Regions from separate parts of the Enterobacter sp. RHBSTW-00994 genome, predicted to be linked through region 2. Evidence: predicted binding sites of a transcription regulator. Region 2 holds the regulator's gene; the other holds the start of a gene.
The links. Region 2 encodes Fur, which represses iron uptake genes when iron is present. Its sites were predicted from a motif close to ATAATAATGAGAACNACTATCAA; they were not measured.
Positions count from the first base shown of each region.

Region 1 (7,815 bases), 670 kb from region 2:
CCGGTAAGCGTTGCCCCAGCTCAATAATGTAGAGATACTTTTCTTCCCAGTTTGCGCAACGGCCAAAGTTACGCAGTAATTTTTCTTTGTCCGGCAGTGCGGCCATTTCTTGCCTCTCCGTTAACCGAGCAACTGGTGAATGCGTTTTAACCCTGCCACCAGCCTGTCGACCTCTTCCATTGTGTTATACATCACCAGTGACGCGCGGCACATTGCCGGCACCTGGTAAAATGCCATCAGCGGCATGGCGCAATGATGCCCGGTACGGACCGCCACGCCGTAGTTATCGAGAAAACTGCCCACGTCATAGGCGTGGTGCTTACCCAGATTAAACGCTATCACACCCTGGCGGTCACTGGGGCCGTATAAGGTGAGATCCGGCACACCGGCAAGCTCCTGTAATGCATAATGCATCAGCAGTTGTTCGTATTCCTGAATGGTGTCCAGACCGATGGCAGAAACATATTCAATGGCGGCCCCCAGCCCAATAATCCCCCCCGTATTGGGCGTTCCCGCTTCAAAGCGCCACGGCGCACGTGCATAGGTCGTCCCTTCGGTCAGGCTGACGGTAGCAATCATCGATCCGCCCCCTTCCCAGGGCGGCATGACCTGCAAGATCTCCTCTTTGACATACAGCACGCCGATACCCGTCGGCCCGTACAGCTTATGCCCGGAGAAAACATAGAAATCGCAATCCAGCGCCTGCACGTCCGTCGTGTGGTGCATCACCGCCTGCGCGCCATCGATCAGCACTTTTGCCCCTGCCTGATGGGCTTTTTCGATGATCTCCGCCACCGGGTTTTCAGTCCCCAGCACATTAGAGACCTGCGTGACCGCCACCAGTCGCGTGTGCTCATCCAGCAGCGCATCCAGTTGCTCAAGCTGTAACGTTCCGTCTTCGTTCAACGGAATCACCCGCAATTGCGCCCCCACGCGTTCGCACAGCATCTGCCACGGCACAATGTTGGCGTGGTGCTCCATCTGGGTAATGATGATGTTATCGCCCGCATGCACCTGCGCACTGCCCCAACTGTTTGCGACCAGATTGATCCCTTCCGTTGTGCCGCGCACAAATACCAGCTCTTCAGGTGAGCGCGCATTGAGAAACGCGGCCACCTGCGTCCGCACATTTTCCATACGCTGCGTCGCCTCGGCGCTCAACGTATGAATGCCGCGATGCACAGCCGCATAGCCGTGACGATAAAACGCGGCCTCCGCATCAATCACCTGATTGGGTTTCTGCGCGCTGGCCGCACTGTCAAGATAAGCCAGCGGCAGCCCATTCACCTCACGGGTCAGAACCGGGAAATCTGCCCGTACTTTCTCTACGGGGAAACTCATGCTTCGCCTCCAGGCAAGCGCTGACCAATGCGTGCCAGAACCTGCTGCTTTAACGCGCCATCACTCAGCGCTTCCGTCAGTTCAGCGGCAAAGGCATAGATAATCATCTTCTGTGCCGCCTGCTTATCGATGCCGCGCGAACGCAGATAGAACATCTGTTCGTCATCAATGCGCCCTATCGTTGCGCCATGGCTACATTTCACATCATCGGCATAGATTTCCAGTTGCGGTTTTGTGTCCACTTCCGCCAGACGCCCTAACAGCAGATTATTATTGGTCATCTGTCCGTCGGTCTTTATCGCGTGTTGCGCCACGTTGATCAGGCCGTTAAACACCGCCCGGCCTTTATCGCTGACGATGGTTTTATGCAACTGGCGGCTATTGCAGTAGCCTTTATTGTGCTCGAGCCAGGTTCGGGTATCGCACACTTCCGCGTTCACCGGCATCGCCAGGCTGTTGATCCGCAGCGTGGTGTTCTCACCGTTAAGTTGCGTACTGGTGTTATGTCGCAAAACCGCGCCACCGAGCAAAAAACTGTGGCTGTAGGCTGCCGCATCCGCCGCCAGAATCATGTCGTTATGCGCGAAGTGGTGGCTTACCGGGTTTTCAAAGGCCAGCTTGATATGATGAAGCTGCGCATTGGCGGCCACGTTCATCGTCAGACGCGCACCGGTAAAGTGCGTGGTTTCATTAAGGCTGACGTAATGCTCGATAATCGTCGCTTCGGCCCCTTCGGCCAGATCAAGATGGTGGCGATAGTGCGCCGTATTAACCTCTTCACCTTCCAGCCCCTGGGTAATGTGCATTAACAGCAACGGTTTCACCGGGCGCTGGTTACGCTTCACACGAATGTGGGTCACACGTTGCGCCAGACTTTCCGTCAGATGCAGAAACACTTCCGACTGTACCGGCGAGGAAAGCGACTGGCGATCGTCATTCACGGTGATGTCAAAGCCGCAGTCATCAACGCTGTCACTTAAGTCCGGGTGGAACTGCCCATCAACAAACACCAGACGCACCGCATCCACACTGAGTGACAGAGCATCACGCAACGCCGGATCAACCTTCGCTGGCCGCATCACAAACTGTCGGTTGAGCAGCCCCTCGAGCGGAGTGTATTTCCAGTTTTCATGTTTTCGCGTCGGCAAGCCGAGGCGCAGCATCTGTTGCAAATGCTGTTGAGCCTCTTCAGAACGTCTTTCCCCCTGCGTTTCAAACAGGCGATGCCATTGCTGGAGTGCATTACTGCTGTTCGGTAAGCCAGCCATAACCCTGCTCCTCCAGTTGTTTAACCAGCGTGAAATCCCCCGATTTCACAATGCGTCCCTGATAAAGTACGTGGACGTAATCCGGTTTGATGTAGTCAAGAATACGCTGGTAGTGGGTAACGATAACGAATGAACGATTGCCATCGCGCAGCGAATTGACGCCATCAGCGACAATCTTCAGGGCATCGATATCGAGACCTGAATCGGTTTCATCGAGAATACAGAGCTCAGGCTCAAGCACGGCCATCTGAAGGATGTCATTGCGTTTCTTTTCCCCGCCAGAAAACCCCACGTTGACCGAACGGGTCAGCAAATCTTCCGGCATTTTGAGCAGCTTGATCTTCTCTTCCATCAGATCCTGGAAATCAAAGCGATCCAGTTCATCCAGCCCGCGGTACTTGCGCACGGCATTAAGCGCCGTTTGCAGGAAGAACTGATTACTGACGCCGGGGATCTCAACCGGATACTGGAAGGCCATAAAGATCCCTTCGCCCGCGCGCTCTTCCGGTGACAGTTCCAGCAAATCTTTGCCTTTGAACTCAACCGTTCCACCGGTCACTTCATAATCTTCACGCCCCGCCAGCGTCGCTGAAAGCGTACTTTTCCCGGAGCCATTTGGCCCCATGATGGCGTGAACCTCACCCGGACGGATGTCGAAATTGAGCCCACGCAGAATTGCTTTATCTTCCACGCTGACCTGTAAATCTTTAATACTTAACATGTGCTTTCCTTAACCGACGCTGTGTTCAAGACTAATGGCGAGGAGTTTTTGTGCTTCAACGGCAAATTCCAGCGGCAGTTCAGAGAACACATCCTTACAGAAGCCGTTCACAATCATTGAAATCGCATCTTCTTCACTGATACCGCGTTGCAGGCAGTAGAAGAGCTGGTCTTCACCAATACGCGATGTTGTCGCTTCGTGTTCAAGCTGTGCGCTGTTATTGCGGCACTCAACATACGGGAAGGTATGCGCCCCGCTGTCCGGGCCAATCAGCATGGAATCACACTGGGTAAAATTACGGGCATTGGTCGCCGTCGGCATGATTTTCACCAGCCCGCGGTAACTGTTCTGGCTATGACCGGCGGAGATCCCTTTCGAAATAATCGTTGATTTGGTGTTTTTACCAATGTGGATCATTTTCGTGCCGGTATCCGCCTGCTGGTGACCACTGGTCAGGGCGACCGAGTAAAACTCACCGATGGAGTTGTCTCCACGCAGAATACAGCTTGGGTATTTCCAGGTAATGGCCGATCCCGTTTCCGACTGCGTCCAGGACATTTTGCTGTTTTCACCTTCACACAGCGCACGCTTGGTCACGAAGTTGAGAATACCGCCGGTATTGCCGTCGCCAGGGAACCAGTTCTGCACCGTGGAGTATTTCACCTCAGCGTCTTTGTGAATGATTACCTCAACGACTGCCGCATGGAGCTGGTAGCTATCGCGAACCGGGGCAGAACACCCTTCGATATAGCTGACGTAGCTGCCTTCATCGGCAATCAGGATCGTGCGCTCGAACTGGCCCGTTTTTTCCGCATTAATGCGGAAATAGGTCGACAGTTCCATCGGGCAACGAACTCCTTTTGGCACGTAGATAAAGGTTCCATCAGACGCAACCGCGGCATTCAGCGCCGCGAAGAAGTTGTCATTGCCTGGCACAACCGTACCCAGATATTTCTTTACCAGTTCGGGGTGATCATGAATCGCTTCGCCAAAGGAGCAGAATATGATCCCCTGCCCGGCCAGCTTTTCCCGGTATGTCGTGGCGACGGAGACCGAGTCAAAAATGGCATCAACTGCCACCTCTCGGCCTTCACGTACCGGCACGCCCAGTTGTTCGAAGGCCTCTTCAACCTCTTTGCTTAAAAAGGCGTTCGCCCCCGTCTGCTGTACCGCTCCTGGCTGGGAGGCACAAGTATCATCACAGCTGCCGCAGGATGGCGCGGAGTAATAGCTGTAATCCTGATAATTCAGTTTGTCGTAATGCGCTTTCAGCCAGTGTGGCTCTTCCATCTCCAGCCAGGCCCGGAAAGCATTCAAACGGAACTCGAGCATCCATTCCGGCTCGTTACGTTTTGCCGAAATCGCGCGGACGACATCTTCGTTGATGCCTTTCGCCAGTTCATCCGTCTGCAGTTGGGTGAAGAACCCCTCTTTGTAGTTGAGGTGTCCGCCGCTCCAGGTGTTGACATCATCAGTTGCTTCAGTATTACGAGACATAGTACCGCCTATACCCCAAAGCTTTCGCCGCAGCCGCATTCGTTCTGGGCTTTCGGGTTATGAAATTTGAATAACTGGTTTAAACCTTCACGCACGTAATCGACCTCCGTCCCGTCGATAAAAGGCATCGCCTGTAGCGCGACGAACAGTTTTGCGCCGTCGGTTTCAAACACCAGATCGTCTTTGTCGGGTTCAGTGACGGTATCCAGCACATAGCCGAACCCGGCACAACCGGTCTGCTTAACGCCTAAACGGACGCCCAGAAGCTCGGGCTTTTTTGCCACCAGCTCGTGGATATGCGCAGCTGCCGCCGGCGTGAGCGTTAAACCTCGCCAGGCAAAATCAGCGGGATTGAAGGTTTCTGAATGCAATTCCATAGGTCCACCTCATCTGTTGAGCCTCAAGGGCATAAACACCATGTTAGTGATAACGATTATCACTTCAACCCCCTGACAGCAGGGGCTTTCCGCTAAATCGCCCTTTTTGGCTACTTTTAATAAGCATAGACCCTGTCAGGACAGCTCGGTGGAATGGATTTAATTGTTCAATACATTGATTAATAATGCATTTAACATTCTAAAGGCAGGCTTTTTCGGGAAAAGTAAAATATGTATCGGAAATGCCTATTTTTGAGATAGGGTGCAAAAAATGCGCTATCCCCGCTAATTTCATCAAAATCAGTGAGTTGGTATTTTCAAGGATAATCAGATTATCGACATTTTTGATCCTTTTTATCACGCCAGCGACTCCCGTTATTGAATTCATCGCTGTATATTTGTTTATATATCGATTAAACAAAAACAGGGAATCGTAATGAATCTGTACATGTTTTACGTCGGCGGAAACGCAGGAAAATCGAATATCGAAGTCCATGACATTCAGTTTGTTGCAGCAAAGACGCCAGAAGACGCCTGGCCGGCATTGCGGGAAGCGTGGTTTGGTGACAAGGATAAGATCCACATTGATGGCTATAGCCGTATCACCTGGGCCGATGGTTATTCCGTCACCCTCTCTGACCAACCAGCCCCATCAGCGAAAAAACTCTTTTTTGTGAATGCTGGCGGATACCGCCCTGACACACTGGCTGAATTACATGAATTTGACCTTTTTGTCGCAGACAGCGCGCAAGAGGCAAAACAAAAGGCGCTGTCAACCCTGCTCTGCGGTGTCGACCAGCAGCACAAAGATAACCTGAAAGAGGTGGATGACTGCCTGTTACTTGAAAAGCTTGGTAATTTATTTGTTCATCTTACGCCGAACGCGACAGGCCGCCGGGTCAGGCCAGAGTGGCAAGGCTATCAGCCAATTGGTCTTTAACGCGACCCGTATAGCAGTAAGACATTCATCCTCACTTTAATGCGAACCTGAGCGGCGGTTTTATGCCGCCTGTTTGTGCAATTCCTCACATCGTCATTTATGTCGAGTGTCATGTCGACTGGTTTCATCAGACATAAAATTCTCAATAAAATTAATAAATTAAATACTGGCATGATTCGTGCTTAAACGATTGGTCAGAGAATGCTGGCTCATACAATGGAATCTCATGATGCGGCTCCCGGCTTATCGGAGCCGTATCACTTCATTTCTTAACAGGTCTGTTATTGATGAAAAAAATCGCAAGCGTCTGCCCATACTGCGGTGCGGGCTGCAAACTGAATCTTGTCGTTGAAAATAACCGTATTATCCGTGCCGAGGCCGCAAATGGCGTAACCAACCAGGGCACGTTGTGCCTGAAAGGGTTTTACGGCTGGGATTTTCTCAACGACACCCGTCTCCTGACCCCACGTTTAACGCAACCCATGATCCGCTATAACAAAGGTGATGCCTTCACGCCGGTCACCTGGGAAGAAGCTATCCGCTATACCGCAAGCAAGCTCAGTGCCATCAAAGCACAGTTTGGCCCCCGGTCGATCATGACGACCGGCTCCTCCAGAGGCACGGGCAACGAAACCAACTATGTGATGCAGAAATTTGCCCGCGCGGTATTGAATACTAACAACGTCGATTGTTGCGCTCGCGTGTGTCACGGCCCCTCTGTCGCCGGATTGCAGGAGACTCTCGGCAATGGCGCGATGAGCAACTCAATTAATGATATTGAAAACTCAAAATGCCTGTTGGTGTTTGGTTACAACTGTGCCGATTCACACCCTATTGTCGCCAGACGCGTACTTAAAGCCCGTGAAAATGGGGCGAAAATCATTGTCTGCGATCCTCGCAGGATTGAAACGGCACGCATTGCCGATCAACACCTCCAGTTGAAAAACGGCAGCAATATGGCGCTGGTCAATGCCTTCGGTTATGTACTGCTGGAAGAAGAGTTGTACGATAAAAACTATGTGGCACGCTTTGCCGAAGGGCTCGACGCATATCGCCAGACGGTAAAAGACTATGCGCCTGAGAAGGTCGAGCACCTGACCGGTATCCCGGCAAGAGATGTGCGCCAGGCGATGCGTACCTTCGCAGCCGCCCCATCCGCTACGGTGATGTGGGGCATGGGAGTCACCCAGTTTGGTCAGGCGGTTGATGTGGTCAAAGGGCTTTCCAGCCTGGCGCTTCTCACCGGCAATCTGGGTCGCCCGGCAGTCGGCGTTGGCCCGGTTCGTGGTCAGAACAACGTTCAGGGTGCGTGTGATATGGGCGTTCTGCCCAATATGTTCCCCGGCTATCAGGATGTCACCGACCCGGATGTTCGCCAGAAATTTGCCGATGCCTGGGGGATCGATGCCAGCAAAATGGACGATCGCGTCGGAACACGCATTACCGAAGTGCCTCATCTCGCACTTGAAGGCAAGGTCAAAGCCTATTACATCATGGGCGAAGATCCGCTCCAGACTGAGGCCGATCTTGGTCTGGTACGTAGCGGCTTTGAGGCGCTCGATTTCGTGGTCGTGCAGGACATCTTTATGACCAAAACGGCCGAAGTGGCCGACGTACTGCTTCCGGCAACGTCCTGGGGGGAACACGGCGGCGTTTTCACCTGCGCTGATC
Region 1 is NZ_CP056199.1:1,998,033-2,005,847, reverse strand. Features, by position in the region: gene sufE (cysteine desulfuration protein SufE) at 1-106, opposite strand, end outside; gene sufS (cysteine desulfurase SufS) at 121-1,341, opposite strand; gene sufD (Fe-S cluster assembly protein SufD) at 1,338-2,609, opposite strand; gene sufC (Fe-S cluster assembly ATPase SufC) at 2,584-3,330, opposite strand; gene sufB (Fe-S cluster assembly protein SufB) at 3,340-4,827, opposite strand; gene sufA (Fe-S cluster assembly scaffold SufA) at 4,836-5,204, opposite strand; gene HV346_RS09585 (DUF1543 domain-containing protein) at 5,641-6,144, shown strand; gene fdhF (formate dehydrogenase subunit alpha) at 6,432-7,815, shown strand, end outside.
Region 1: sufA (Fe-S cluster assembly scaffold SufA) is a predicted target of Fur. The motif match lies at 5,245-5,267, and genes of this name have one in related genera.

Region 2 (7,815 bases):
GCGCGGAAATCGTCGTCCACATGGGCATCGATACCGTCGCGCTGAACGGTAAAGGCTTTACCCGTCTGGTAGAAGAGGGGGCTGAAGTGGTTGCAGGCCAGCCGATTCTGGAAATGGATCTGGACTTCCTGAACGCGAATGCGCGCTCCATGATAAGCCCGGTTGTTTGTAGCAACATCGACGACTTCAGCGGCCTGGTTCTGCAGGCAAAAGGTCAGGTTGTTGCGGGTCAAACACCACTGTATGAGATTAAAGGCAAGTAATCGCTCCTGAGTAGAGTGCGTGCCTTAAGCGGCGGGGGAGATCCTCCGCCGCTTTTTTTTGCAGCAAATGCCCCCAATATTCACCTCAACGCCGTTTTTTGCATAACTAAAGGTTGTCACTACGTCCGGCTTATAAGATCATATGCCGTTATACGTTGTTTACGCTTTGAGGAATCTACGATGAGTGAGGCTGAAGCCCGCCCGAGTAACTTTATTCGTCAGATCATCGATGAAGATCTGGCCAGTGGTAAGCACACCACAATCCATACCCGTTTTCCGCCGGAACCGAATGGTTACCTGCATATTGGCCATGCGAAATCTATCTGTCTGAACTTTGGCATTGCGCAAGACTACAAGGGTCAGTGCAATCTGCGTTTCGATGACACGAACCCTGTAAAAGAAGACATCGAATACGTTGAGTCAATTAAGAACGACGTGCAATGGCTCGGTTTCAACTGGTCTGGCGATATTTGCTACTCCTCAGATTATTTTGATCAACTCTTTGCCTACGCAGTTGAGCTGATTAACAAAGGTTTGGCTTATGTTGATGAGCTGTCTGCTGACGAAATCCGTGAATACCGCGGCTCGTTGACTGCGCCGGGAAAAAACAGCCCATTCCGCGATCGCAGCGTTGAAGAGAATCTCGCGCTGTTCGAAAAAATGCGTGCGGGTGGCTTCGAAGAAGGCAAGGCTTGTCTGCGTGCCAAAATCGATATGGCGTCTCCGTTCATCGTGATGCGCGATCCGGTGTTGTACCGTATCAAGTTTGCAGAGCATCACCAGACCGGCAATAAGTGGTGCATCTACCCGATGTATGACTTTACCCACTGCATTAGCGATGCGCTGGAAGGCATCACGCATTCGCTGTGTACGCTGGAATTCCAGGACAACCGTCGTCTGTACGACTGGGTGCTGGATAACATCACTATTCCGGTGCATCCGCGCCAGTACGAGTTCTCTCGTCTGAATCTGGAATACACCGTGATGTCCAAGCGTAAGCTGAATCTGCTGGTGACTGACAAACATGTTGAAGGCTGGGACGACCCACGCATGCCGACCATCTCCGGTCTGCGCCGTCGTGGTTACACGTCTGCATCCATTCGCGAGTTCATCAAACGTATCGGTGTGACCAAGCAAGATAACACCATCGAAATGGCGTCTCTGGAATCTTGTATTCGTGAAGATTTAAACGAAAATGCACCGCGCGCGATGGCCGTTATTGACCCCGTTAAGCTGGTTATCGAAAATTATCCTCAGGGCGAAAGTGAACTCGTCACGATGCCTAACCATCCGAGCAAACCAGAGATGGGCAGCCGTGAAGTGCCGTTTAGCGGTGAGATCTGGATCGATCGTGCTGACTTCCGTGAAGAAGCCAACAAACAGTACAAGCGCCTGGTGATGGGTAAAGAAGTTCGTCTGCGTAATGCGTATGTGATAAAAGCTGAACGTGTTGAAAAAGACGCGGAAGGCAATATCACCACGATTTTCTGTACTTATGATGCGGATACTCTGAGCAAAGATCCTGCGGATGGTCGCAAAGTGAAAGGCGTGATCCACTGGGTTAGCGCTGCCCACGCGCTGCCGATTGAAATTCGTCTCTACGATCGTCTGTTCAGCGTACCAAATCCAGGTGCAGCGGACGATTTCCTGGCGACTATTAACCCCGACTCTCTGGTCATCAGGCAGGGTTATGCAGAACCGTCTCTGAAACAGGCTGAAACCGGTAAAGCGTTCCAGTTTGAACGTGAGGGATATTTCTGTCTGGACAGCCGTCACAGTACGGCGGAAAAGCCCGTGTTTAACCGCACTGTGGGTTTGCGTGATACCTGGGCCAAAGCAGGCGAATAATAACGCTTCGTAGGTCAATGAGAAACAACGCCGCTAACTGCGGCGTTTTTTTTATTTTATGATCATACCGTTAATGAAAGGTATGTCATGGCGATGTCAAAATATCAGGTCAATGAGCTGCTACTTATTTTTCTCGAAAAAAGTTCGAAGTATTTGTCCACCAATGGACTGAGATAAATCGTCGACAAAAATAGTTCTTCCTTGCTTAAACTAACTGATTTTCCGCGTAAAACCTCGAATTGGCGGAAGTGTTACAAATCACTACCAATTATGTGCACTTCGTCATAATCCTGACTTTTGCCTACTAAAAAGCATTGATAATTCGTGTCGCGAAAAATAACCTAAAGGCGGTAGTTAATTCGAGGGTATTTCTAACTACCCCAGACCATCAGGTCTTTTATATTTTTCGCCGTTTAGGCGTTTTAATTCGTCAAAGAGGATTTATCTATGCGTACGTTCAGTGGCAAACGTAGTGCGCTGGCGCTGGCTATTGCCGGTGTCACAGCAATGTCTGGTTGGGTTGTCTCCCCAGAAGTTCATGCAGCAGGATTTGTCGATGATTCCACGTTAACAGGCGGTGTCTATTACTGGCAGCGTGAGCGTGATCGTAAAGATGTTACCGAAGACAAATATAAAACCAACCTTTCTCACTCCACCTGGAACGCCAACCTGGATTTCCAGTCTGGTTATGCAGCCGATATGTTCGGTCTTGATATTGCAGCATTTACCGCAATTGAAATGGCAGAAAATGGCGATAGCGGCCACCCGAACGAAATTGCCTTCTCTTCCAGTAATAAAGCGTACAAAGAAGACTGGTCTGGCGATAAAAGCGGGGTCAGCCTGTATAAAGCGGCTGCAAAATTCAAATACGGTCCTGTATGGGCGCGAGCAGGTTATATTCAGCCAACCGGACAAACCCTGTTAGCACCGCACTGGAGCTTTATGCCAGGTACTTATCAGGGCGCAGAAGCCGGAGCTAATTTTGACTACGGTGATGCGGGCGCGTTGAGCTTCTCCTATATGTGGACCAACGAGTACAAAGCGCCGTGGCATATTGAGATGGACAAGTTCTATCAGAACGACAGAAAAACCAAAGTAGAATATCTCCACTCACTCGGTGCGAAGTACGATTTCAAAAACGATCTGGTTCTTGAAGCCGCATTTGGTCAGGCTGAAGGGTATATCGATCAGTATTTTGCGAAAGCCAGCTACAAATTCGACATCATTGGTGGTCCTCTGAGCACCAGCTACCAGTTCTATGGTACGCGTGACAAAGCCAGCAATGGAACGGTTAACGATATTTATGCTGGCACAGCATGGTTGCAGGCGCTGACGTTTGGCTACAAAGTCGGTCAGGTTGATTTACGTCTGGAAGGGACCTGGGTGAAAGCTGAAGGCCAGCAAGGCTACTTCCTGCAACGTATGACACCAACCTATGCCTCTTCAAACGGTCGTCTGGATATTTGGTGGGATAACCGTTCTGACTTTAACGCCGATGGCGAAAAAGCCGTCTTCTTCGGCGCGATGTATGACCTGAAGAACTGGAACCTCCCGGGTTGGGCAGTGGGTGCATCTTATGCTTACGCCTGGGATGCGAAGCCTGCCGATATGGCCACCCCGGATGCTTACTACGACCCTAACTACCGTCTGAAAGAGTCCTCTTACAGCCTGGATGCGATTTACACACTGCAGGATGGCCGCGCAAAAGGCACGATGTTCAAGCTTCACTTCACTCAGTATGACAACCATTCCGATATCCCGAGCTATGCGGGCGGTTACGGCAACATCTTCCAGGATGAGCGAGACGTGAAATTTATGGTTATCGCGCCGTTCACTATTTTCTGATGAACCCTCCGGCGGGCTGAGTCCCGCCGGAAAGGAGACTGAAATGATGAAAAAAATCGTGCTTATTGCCGTCATGGCTGCCGGGCTTACAGCCTGTGCGCAACCTCAGGCCCCGAAAGAAGATTCTCGCCTGAAAGAGGCTTACAGCGCCTGCATTAATACGGCTGAAGGCTCGCCGGAAAAAATTGAAGCTTGCCAAAGTGGGCTGACTGTGCTGAAGAAAGAGAAAGCACATGAGCAATTCGCGACGCAGGAAAATGTCAGAGTGATGGATTACCAGGCCTGTATTCAGGCGCGTAAAACCGGTAACGATCAGGAAGTGGCAAAACGTTGCGACAAAATCTGGCAGGAAATTCGTAGCAATAACACCAAATAGTAAGCTGTTTGCCACGCCCGGAGACGCTCGTTTACTGTCAATACAGTAAGCAATGCATCTCCGGGCTTTTTTATTGATATTTCAGGCAAAAAAAAGCCAACCGTAAGGTTGGCTCAGAGTACGAAAGCGAGCTTATTTCGCGTCGTGCGCGTGATCGTCTTCACGACAATCGCCTTCTGCACAGTGACCATACAGGTACAGGCTGTGGTTAGTCAGGCGGATGCCATGACGTGCTGCGATTTCACGCTGACGCGCTTCGATGGAATCATCGCTAAACTCAATCACTTTGCCGCAATCGAGGCAAATCAAGTGATCGTGATGATGCTGTTGCGTCAGTTCGAACACGGATTTACCGCCTTCGAAGTTGTGACGGGTGACAATTCCGGCATCATCAAACTGGTTCAGAACACGGTATACGGTCGCCAGCCCAATCTCTTCGCCCATGTCGATCAGACGTTTGTAAAGATCTTCCGCACTGACGTGATGGTTATCCGGTCCTTGCAACACTTCCAGGATTTTCAAACGAGGAAGCGTAACTTTCAGGCCAGCCTTCTTTAATGCGGTATTGTTGTCAGTCATGCGGAATCTGTCCTGTTGCTAAACGATTCACTTCTAAAGAAGAAGTGACAGAAAATGCACTTGGGATAATGCGTCTCATTATAGAACTGCCATGCCTAAATGAAAACTGCAAGTCTCAAGCAAAGTATGCTTATAAAAACGTGGTATCGCCAACAAACTTGTTAGAAAGCGACCCCTTTACCAGACAGTTATTGTACAGGTATGAGCGCAAAAGTTAAAAGTTTGTAGCAATTAATTTAATTGGTACGACCTGATACTGCGACGCAACACAAATGCTGCGCCGCATCAATCATTAAGCGTTAAGGATGTCGTCCAGATTCAGCTCTTCGCGGATCTGTTTCACCCATTTTTCAACACGCTCAGCGGTCAGCTCCGGTTGGCGATCTTCATCAATGGCCAGACCGACAAAGTGATCGTCATCAGCCAGACCTTTAGAGGCCTCAAAGTGGTAACCCGCTGTTGGCCAGTGGCCTACAATCGCCGCGCCGCGTGGTTCAATGATATCGCGAATTGTTCCCAGTGCGTCACAGAAGTACTCTGCGTAATCTTCCTGATCGCCACAGCCGAACAGGGCAACCAGTTTACCGTTGAAGTCAACTTCTTCCAGCGTTGGGAAGAAATCGTCCCAGTCACACTGTGCTTCACCGTAGTACCAGGTTGGAATGCCGAGCAACAGGATGTCATAGCCTTCGAGATCTTCTTTGCTGCTCTTGGCAATGTCATGCACATCGGCAACATCTTTACCGAGCTGTTTTTGAATATTTTTTGCGATATTTTCGGTATTGCCGGTGTCACTGCCGAAAAAAATGCCGATGATTGCCATGAGTAAAATAACCTCTTGAAACTTAATGGTATGGTGGCGCGATTTGTCCACGGATAGGGGCAATAATAGCAGAACTGACAACCCTGCGGGAACTGCTATCGCGCAGGACTGCACTCTGTGCTACATGAAAAGGGTGAGAAAGGGAATTATCCGACTTACACCTTGCTGTGTGATTTTTCGAGTTGCGCGATCAACATCTCTTCAATCAGCTCACTACGGCTGATATTGCGTGCATCAGCAAGTTCGTTAAGTGCATCGACGGCATCAGCATTGAGCTTTAGCTCGACACGCTTAAGCCCACGATTTTTATCGCGTTTAAGCTGATTGCGTTTATTAATACGCAGCTGTTCGTCGCGTGAAAGCGGATTGGTCTTGGGTCGTCCCGGGCGACGCTCATTCGCGAACAGATCTATTGTCGTGCGGTCCGTTTGTTCTTTGGCCATGATTTTGAGACTTCGGGGGAAACACGCCGCCCTGCTAATGCCCAGGCGATAAGCGCGCAATCATACATCACGGAAAACGGCACGCCAACGACTGGAAGCCTGTAGCCTTCCGGTCGCTGTCTTTTTAATCAATTTTCAATGTCAGCGAGATAACGGCGGATAGCGCGAAGTACAGCTTCTGGTTTTTCTGCGTGCACCCAATGCCCAGCTCCGGCAATCACGTGGGCTCGTGTCTGAGGGAACTGCGCCAGAATCGCATCGCGGTACGCTTCAGTAACATACGGTGAATTGCCGCCACGGATAAAGAGAGCAGGGTGTGACCAGGCAGGCACGGGTTCCCAGCCGACAATATGACGGTACTGATCCCACAGCACCGGAACGTTGAAACGCCACTGACCTTCGACGAAAGATTTCAGCAAAAATTGCACAACCCCCTCTTCATCAAGGTGCTCGCGCATAATGGCTGCCGCCTGTTGGCGGGTAGATACACCGGCGTCTGTCACGGCATTAATTGCCGCAAAAATTTCATCATGGCGACGAACGTCGTAATCTACCGGGGCAACATCAATAACAATCAGCCCATTGATACGCTCAGGTGCGAGCGCGGTCAGCGCCATAACGGCTTTGCCGCCCATTGAATGCCCAATCAGCGTGACTTTTTCGAGGTTATTAACGTCAAGTGTCTCCAGCAGATCCTGTGCCATTGCCGTGTAGTTCATGTCCGGCGATCGACCGGAAAGGCCATGGTTTCGCATATCGACCTGCAAAATGTCGTGATCGGTAACCAGATCGCGCGCCAGTACACCCAGATTATCAAGGCTGCCAAACAGGCCGTGAACCAGTACGATGGGGGAATTATTGTTCGGCGATTGTGCAGATTGCGCTCGGGTATTCAATTTCATGGCAAAGTTCTTTTTTTACGTATGTCAGGTTAGGGTATTATGTTGACCATTCTGCCGCCCGGCTGCAAGGATCCAGTTTATTCTGACTTTTGCCGCCAACCTGGCTTGACGCTATCCGCTGTTGGGATTTGACTTTATAATCCCAACGACTTGTATTCAGATAAGATATCGCACTGGATTAAGATGAAAACAATCGAAGTTGATGATGAGCTCTATCAGTATATCGCCAGCCAAACGCGGCATATCGGGGAGAGCGCGTCCGACATTTTACGGCGCATGCTGAAATTTTCCGCCGCCTCACAGCCTGTCACTCCTGTTACTAAAGATGTTGTGCTTCAGCCGAGTGTAGCTGCGCAAGTTAAACCGGCACAAACGCCGGTCAAAGATAAAGTGCGTGCGATGCGCGAACTGCTGCTTTCTGATGAATACGCAGAGCAGAAAAAGGCGGTTAACCGCTTTATGTTGGTGCTGTCTACACTCTATTCACTGGATAACAAAGCGTTTGCTGAAGCGACCGAGTCGCTGCACGGTCGTACGCGCGTGTATTTTGCGGGTGACGAGCAGACGTTGCTACAAAACGGCAATCAAACCAAACCTAAACATGTCCCTGGTACGCCATACTGGGTGATTACCAATACCAACACGGGCCGCAAGTGCAGCATGGTTGAACACATCATGCAGTCCATGCAGTTCCCGGCGGAATTGATCGAAAAGGTTTGCGGTACAATCTAACCCT
Region 2 is NZ_CP056199.1:1,323,963-1,331,777, forward strand. Features, by position in the region: gene nagE (PTS N-acetyl glucosamine transporter subunit IIABC) at 1-263, shown strand, start outside; gene glnS (glutamine--tRNA ligase) at 444-2,111, shown strand; gene chiP (chitoporin) at 2,559-3,956, shown strand; gene chiQ (ChiQ/YbfN family lipoprotein) at 4,003-4,332, shown strand; gene fur (ferric iron uptake transcriptional regulator) at 4,465-4,911, opposite strand; gene fldA (flavodoxin FldA) at 5,204-5,734, opposite strand; gene ybfE (LexA regulated protein) at 5,890-6,177, opposite strand; gene ybfF (esterase) at 6,306-7,079, opposite strand; gene seqA (replication initiation negative regulator SeqA) at 7,263-7,811, shown strand.